Crateriforma spongiae: one gene and its partner. The protein of the gene in region 1 binds, or shares a complex with, the protein of each later gene. Links are inferred from orthologs where the notes say so. Each region holds a gene or a part of one and is shown on either strand. Other genes may lie near its edges.

The links. Proteins that work in one complex are often made in the same cells at the same time.
Region 2: the proteins of lpdA (region 1) and HFP54_RS13345 are in contact, whole or in part, in a crystal structure (PDB 1EBD), measured with the Geobacillus stearothermophilus proteins. The link is inferred for Crateriforma spongiae from one-to-one orthologs. Residues at the interface, in WP_049624544.1 of Geobacillus stearothermophilus: Pro340, Ser341, Asp344, Tyr345, Arg403, Asp406, Val408, Glu431, Ala432, Gly433, Asp438; in WP_033016211.1 of Geobacillus stearothermophilus: Ile130, Ala131, Met132, Pro133, Arg136, Arg140, Glu141, Asn155, Arg157.

What each region holds. Positions count from the first base shown.
Region 1 is NZ_JAAXMS010000003.1:112,220-115,734, reverse strand. What follows is about bases 1-2,944. They hold lpdA (dihydrolipoyl dehydrogenase), read left to right. Parts: upstream 1-720; coding sequence 721-2,169; downstream 2,170-2,944. Other genes in these bases: HFP54_RS08505 (MFS transporter), read left to right, coding at 2,223-2,944; rpsD (30S ribosomal protein S4), read left to right, coding at 1-469. Outside these bases: more of HFP54_RS08505, read left to right, coding at 2,945-3,515. UniProt on the Escherichia coli protein: Lipoamide dehydrogenase is a component of the glycine cleavage system as well as of the alpha-ketoacid dehydrogenase complexes.
Region 2 is NZ_JAAXMS010000004.1:506,217-510,151, reverse strand. What follows is about bases 335-3,246. They hold HFP54_RS13345 (2-oxo acid dehydrogenase subunit E2), read left to right. Parts: upstream 335-1,008; coding sequence 1,009-2,484; downstream 2,485-3,246. Other genes in these bases: HFP54_RS13340 (metallophosphoesterase), read right to left, coding at 2,561-3,246; aceE (pyruvate dehydrogenase (acetyl-transferring), homodimeric type), read left to right, coding at 335-908. Also shown: more of aceE, read left to right, coding at 1-334; more of HFP54_RS13340, read right to left, coding at 3,247-3,331; HFP54_RS13335 (hypothetical protein), read right to left, coding at 3,324-3,560; HFP54_RS13330 (hypothetical protein), read left to right, coding at 3,623-3,935.

The DNA of each region.
Region 1 (3,515 bases):
CTACGGTGCGGCATTGATGGAAAAGCAAAAGATCAAGCACTATTACGGCTTGGGCGAACGTCAGCTGCGACGCTATTTCGAAAATGTCAGCCGCAAGGTCGGCAACACGGGCGAACTGTTGTTGTTGATGTGCGAACGTCGGTTGGACAACGTGGTTCGACGCGTCGGATTCACCAAGACTCGTCCGCAAGCACGCCAAGGCATCACCCACGGCCATTTCCGTGTCAACGGTGTCAAAGTCACCAAGCCCGGATACATGCTTCGCCCCGGTGACATCGTCGAAGTCCGCAACCGTGAAAACTTGAAGAACCTGTATCGTGGCGTCATCGCCAATGCGTCCCCCGACGCGTTGGACTGGGTGACCTTCGATAGCGAAAACCTGACCGCGACCATTTTGGGTCTGCCCGGCGCCAGCGACATCAGCCTGCCGGTGGACGCGAACAGCGTGGTCGAATTCCTGTCTCGCTAGTTTCGGATTCGTTCGCGATTCCCGAATAGGGACAGAAAACAAACGCCAAGGTATCTTCGGGTGGTGGTCCCAGCGGGCCGGATTCGAAGGTACCTTTTTTGTTGGCTGATGATTGCCGTCCGGCCTCCTTCGGGACTTCCGGTTTCGGCCCCTCGGTTTGCCACCGATGACACACATCCATGCCAGTTCGGTCGGCCGACCGTTTTGACCGCTTCCCTGATTTTTTACTTCGCTGAAACACAAACAAACTCATGCACGCTCCTGTTGTCGTTCTCGGTGGTGGCCCCGGCGGATACGCGGCCGCGTTTTTGGCAGCCGACGAAGGTTTGGACGTCACCATCGTCGAAGCCGAACCACGCCTGGGTGGCACCTGCCTGCTGCGTGGCTGTATCCCCAGCAAAGCTCTGCTGCACGTCGCGAAAGTCATCAAAGAAGTCGACGAACTGCGCGAAGACTGGGGGGTCGTCTATGACGAAAAACCGAAGATCGACATCGACGTCGTGCGTGGACGCAAAGACAAAGTGATCGACACGCTGACGTCCGGCTTGGGTGGCTTGGCCAAGCGTCGTAACGTGACGGTTATCCGCGCTCGTGGATCGTTCATCGATTCCAACACGATGAAGCTGGAAGGGGACGACGAATCGATCCCCGAAGGCGGCCAACTGACCTTTGACCACTGCATCCTGGCCACCGGCAGTGTGCCGGCCATGCCCGGCGCGTTCAACATCGGCAGCGACCGCGTGATGGACAGCACCGGCGCGTTGGAACTGAAAGACGTTCCGGAAACCCTGCTGATCGTCGGCGGTGGCTACATCGGTCTGGAAATGGCCACCGTTTACGCTCACTTGGGCAGCAAAGTCACCGTCGTCGAATTGGCCGAACGACTGTTGGCCGGTGCCGACCAAGACCTGGTGAAACCGCTGGTCAAACAGATCGACACGATGTGTGAAGGCCGCGTGCTGCTGCACACCAAAGTCGGATCGATGGCCGAAGTCGATGACAAAATCGAAGTGACGTTCGAAGGGCCAAAGCATTTCGGCAATGAACGCTTTGACCGCGTCTTGGTCAGTATCGGTCGTCGACCGGTCACCCAAGGCCTGGGGCTGGAAAACACCAAGGTTGAAGTCAATGAACGCGGCTTTGTCGTTTGCGATCGTTCACAACGAACGGCCGACCCGTCGATCCTGGCCATCGGCGATGTCGCCGGGGATCCGATGCTGGCTCACAAGGCGACCCACGAAGGCCGTGTCGCCGCGGAAGTTTTGGCCGGCAAGAACGTCGCGTTTGACAAGTTCGCGATCCCCGCGGTGGTCTTCACCGACCCGGAAATTGCATGGGCGGGAATCACCGTCGAAGAAGCCAAGGCGCAGGGCCGAAAGGTGGATGTGGAAGTCTATCCCTGGGCGGCCAGCGGTCGTGCCCAGGCCCTGGGGACCACCGACGGTTTGACCAAGTGGATCATCGACCCGGAAACGCACCGCGTGATCGGTTGCGGCATCGTCGGCACTGGTGCCGGCGAACTGATCGCCGAAGCCGTGCTGGCAATCGAAATGGGTTGCGAAGTCCACGACATCACCGATGCGATTCACCCCCACCCGACGCTGTCGGAAACGTTGATGAACGCGGGTGAGATCCACTTCGGAACCGCGACGGAAATCTATAAGCCGAAACGGCGTCCTTCGTCCGCATCGGCTGGCTGATCGGCCAGCTTGATCGACGCAGTCGTTCCCAGTCACGATCAAGCAACGACGGTTTGTCTTTCAAATCAATCGCCGGTTCGCCCCTGTGGCGTCTGTGGTCCGTGGTGATCGCCGGCGAAGCCATCTTTGTGCTGCCGTTCGTGCTGCCTCGTTTGTTTCGGCCGGTGATGCTGGCGCAGTGGGGCATTTCCAATACCGAATTGGGCTTGGCGTTTTCCGCTTACGGGATCGTGGCCGCGGTGGCCTATTTTGCCGGCGGTCCGCTGGCCGATCGATTTGGCCCTCGCGTCATGATGATGTTGGCACTGCTTTCAACCGCTGCTTGCGGATTGGCGTTGTGGGGACAGCCCAGCGCCACGCGTTTGCTTTGGACGTATGCCGCATTTGGCATCACCACCATTTTGCTGTTCTGGGCTCCAATGATTCGGGCCACCCATGACCTGGCACGAACACAAACCCAGGGCAGGGCGTTCGGAATCCTGGACGCCGGACGGGGCCTCTTTGCAGCACTGCTTGCCAGTCTGCTCAGTTTCGTCTTCGCTAGCCTGGTCGCCGACGGTGGCGAAGCCGACGCGTTTGAAGCAATCCTGCTGTTGGCAATCCTGTCGGTCGCCGCCTCCGGTGCATTGGTTTGGCTCGGACTGAACCAGCCGAACACTGAACGCTGCGAAACGACGAACCTTGGACAGAACGCAGCCACCCCCGGCCACAGCATCAACGTCCAGGCAATCGGTCGGGTTCTGCGTCGGCGATCCGTCTGGCTGCAAGGCTGGATCGTGCTGTGCGCCTACTGTGGCTACAAGAGCATTGATAACTATGGCATCTACGTGGTCGACGCCTACGACGCATCCTCGTCGCGCGCCGCATGGGTCACAACGCTGGCATTTTGGGCCCGACCGATCGCCGCGTTGTCGGCCGGGCTGGTGGCGGATCGCGCCGGACGCATGGGATGGCTTGCGGTGCTGTTCGCCGTTGTCGCGATGGGCAATGGTTGGCTGGCCATCGATCATCGACCGACAAACGGACCGGTCGCGGTCACCCTTTCGGCCACCCCAGTCTTGTTGACCTTGCTGGGCTGCACCGCGGCCGCGATCTATGGACTGCGCGGCGTCTACTTTGCCGTCTTTGATGATTTAAGAATTCCACCGACCTTGGTCGGCACCGCGGCGGGCCTGGTGTCGCTGGTCGGATTCCTGCCGGACATCTTTTTCGGCCCCGTGACCGGATGGGTCATCGACCAATATCCGGGGATCACAGGTCACCGAATGGTGTTTGCCGGAATTGCGGTCATGTCGGTGATGGGCGTCGCCGCATCGCTATGGCAACGCCGTGACGTGCGACAGGCC
Region 2 (3,935 bases), on another replicon or contig:
GTCACGGGATCAACATGATTCCGTTCTATATCTATTACAGCATGTTCGGATTCCAACGGATCGGTGACCTGATCTGGGCAGCGGCCGACATGCGGGCCAAGGGATTCCTGATCGGTGGTACCGCCGGCCGCACCACGCTGAACGGCGAAGGTTTGCAACACCAGGACGGTCACAGCCTGCTCAACGCAATCGCGTTCCCCACCGTTCGGGCCTACGATCCGGCGTTCGCTTATGAAGTCGTCGTGATCATTCAAGAAGGCTTGCAACGGATGTACGCCGACGGCGAACAGTGCATCTATTACATCACCGCCGAAAACGATCCTTACAACCACCCGGAAATGCCCGAAGGTTGTGAAGAAGGCATTATCAAGGGGATGTACAAGTTCCGATCCAAGGACGTCGACAATGCGAAGGCTCGGGTGCAACTGTTCGGCAGCGGTGCGATCCTGAATTCCGCCTTGGCCGCACAAGAACTGTTGGCCGAAAAGTACGGCATCGCCAGCGACGTCTGGAGTGTGACCAGTTACACGCAACTGCGTCGCGATGCCCAAAGCTGTGCACGCTGGAACATGCTGCATCCGACCGAAACGCCGCGTAAGAGCTATCTGGAAACGATTCTCGATGGCGTCGAAGGTCCGTTCATCTCGGCCAGCGATTACGTGTGTGCCCTGGGCGAACAATTGACACCGTGGATCCCGGGCGACTATTGCGTGCTGGGGACCGACGGCATGGGACGCAGTGAAACACGCGAAGCATTGCGACGTCACTTCGAAGTCGACGCGGAATCCATCACCATCGCAACGCTCAGCCGACTGGCAAACGCCGACGTGTTGTCCGCCGACGATGTCGCCGCGGCAATCAAAGAACTGGACTACGACCCGGAAAAGGCGGATCCGTACTATGCATGATCGGCCGGACGCCGATCCGCATGGCCACGCCTGATCCCCATGATCTTTTGAACCTTTCGACCTTTTCCGAACACGAACACCATCCCCCCGCATTAGCAACATGACCGAAGTCAAACTTCCCGAGTTGGGTGACGGCATCGAATCCGGCGATGTCCTTGAAATCTTTGTCAGCGTCGGCGACGTCATCAACGCCGGCGACGACATCGTCGAAATGGAAACCGACAAAGCCACCGTTCCGGTCCCGGCATCGGTCGGCGGCAAGGTGACCAAGATCTCGATCAGCGAAGGCGACACGGTGCCGATCGGCGCCGTCTTGCTGGAAGTCGAAGAAGCCGCCGGTGCCAGCGGCGGTGGCGATTCGGCCCCCAGCCAACCGGAAGCCGCCCAACCAGAAGCCAAGGAACCAGAACCCGCCGCTCCGGCGACGCCTGAACCCGCGGCAGCGCCCGAACCGGAACCCACACCACAACCGCCGGCCGCGGCGACTCCGCCTGCTCCGGCACAACCTGCTGCACCAGCGCAACAACCCGCTGCCCAGCCACCAGCGGCCGCGCCGCCGTCCACTCCCGCGCCGGCTGCTCCGGTGCAACCGCCTGTCGCTGCACCGGTCGCCCCGCCATCGGGCGCCGTCATCGCCGCTGGTCCGGCAATCCGACGCTTCGCACGCGAAGTCGGTGTGGATCTGTCGCGTGTCCAGGGTTCCGGCGAAGGCGGACGCATCACCCGTGACGACGTCTTGGCCGTCGTGCGTGCGACCAGTGGCGCGGCACGTCAACAAGCCGCCGCTCCCACCGCTGCGGCGGCCCCCGCGGCCCCGTCGGCAAGCCCCACTTCGCCCACCCCGGCAGGTACCGCCGACGTGGATGACTTTGGGCCGATCCGTGTGGAACGGATGAGCAAGATCCGTAAGACGATCGCCGCTCAAATGCACAACTCTTGGACCACCGCGCCTCGCGTGACCAACTTCGACGACGCCGACGTCACCGACTTGGAACGGTTGCGATCCAGCAGCAAAGAAGATTACGCGGCACAGGGTCTGAAACTGACCACGATGCCGTTCTTGATCAAAGCCGTCGCGACCGCGTTGCGTCACCATCCGGTTATCAACGCCGTGGTCGACGAAGAAAACGGCCAAGTCATCTACAAGGATTACGTCAACGTCGGCATCGCGGTGGACACCGATCGCGGGTTGGTCGTGCCGGTGATGCACAACGCCGATCAAATGGGCGTGCCGGAAATCACACGCAACCTGGCTGAAATGGCCGGCCAAGTCCGCAGCGGCCAGTTCGCCGTCAACGATTTGCGTGGCGGCACATTCACGATCAGCAACTTGGGCGCGATCGGCGGTCAATTCAGTACGCCGATCATCAACGTTCCCGAAGTCGCGATTCTGCTGGTGGGCCGCAGTCGCAAGCTGCCGGTCGTCATGCCCGATGAAACGATCCAGCCTCGCTTGATGATGCCGCTTAGCCTGTCGTACGACCACCGCTTGGTCGACGGTGCCGCGGCGGCACGTTTCTTGAACGACGTGATCGCGTACCTGGAAGCCCCCAGTCGTTTGCTGCTGGCGCTGTAGGCAAGAATCACTCGTCACAGATCACGGACCGGTCCGGGTACGACGTGCCTGGACTGTGTGGGTCCGCGGACATGGTTCACCTCGGGTGCGGATCCATCACGATTCGTACCGGCAAGAATCCGACGTGTCGGATGGCGGCGCCGCCGTTGTAAAAACGCACTCCGCCGACCTCGCGACCATCGATCCGTTGGTGCGTGTGGCCAAACACGATTCGGTCGACTCCGCGTCCGTCGGTCGGATGTTGATGTCGCATCCAATGCAACAATCGCCGGCACGTTCGGTCGATCGGATGCACCATCTTGGCGGTCGCCCAGTGCAACCGAAACGCGATCGCCGCATCGTAGGCTCGATTGTGCAAATTCCCGGCCGGCCGCTTGCGGCTCCACTTGTGCCGATACTTTTCAAACGATTCTTGGGTACCCTGTTTTTCGATCACGTCGCCGTGAACAAACAGGGTGTCGGCAATCCGCATCGCGTCCAGCCCGTTGGCCAAATTCGATCGTGAATCGGACCACGTGGCGATGCGATCTTCAAACGGTTGGTGGGCGTCATGGTTGCCCCGCAGATACACGAACATGTGATCCGGGAATTCAACGCACCACTGGTCCAACCACTCGATGGCCGCATCAATGGTTTGGTGCGTCGAACCGACGCGGCTCCAGCGAAAATCGAACAAGTCGCCGCCCCACACACACACCTGACTCCACCGGACCGCTTGTCGGATGGCATGGGCATGTTGATCGGCGACACAGCGGGAACTGAACAAATGCAGATCCGAGATAAAGCTGACGCGTGCCGGCAGCGGCCGATTCTGGGTCAGCGGATGCTGTGTCCAGTGGCTAATCATGGTCAAACTTCAATGCGTCAAACTTCAATGCGTCAAACTTCAATGCGTCAAACTTCAATGCGTCAAACTTCAAGGCGACGACTCGGGGGACGTCAAAGTGGGGGCAATCGGAATCTTCCGTGTCGAGTATCCACGACTTCGGTGCCAATGCCGTGCCAGTCACCCGGCGTCGCCCCATTACAAAGATCGAATCATTAGAATCGTTCCAGCCGGCCACCACATCCGCCATCACAGATGATGACCGATCGGCCTTTGGCGGCTCCACCCCCAGTGACCGTATAGTACGACACGATGCGATCGAAACAGCAGCTTTCTCCGGCGGAAGAAGCCCAGCTTCGGCGACAAAAACGCGACAAGAAACACCATCGCAAACGCTGGATCAAGGAAAACCTGTACTGGCTGGTTTTTGCCGGCGTTTCCGGTGTCGCCGCGATCGGATGGCTCAGCTACATCGCGGTCGAACACTTTGCCGGCACGCGGATCGCCGAGGCTCCCGACACATCGTTGCAATCCATGGATGCTGCCCTGGCCGTCTATCGCAGCGGTGACGTCGAAAAATCAATCCAAGACGTCTATCAGCTGACGCGTTGGGAAGAAGGCGAAC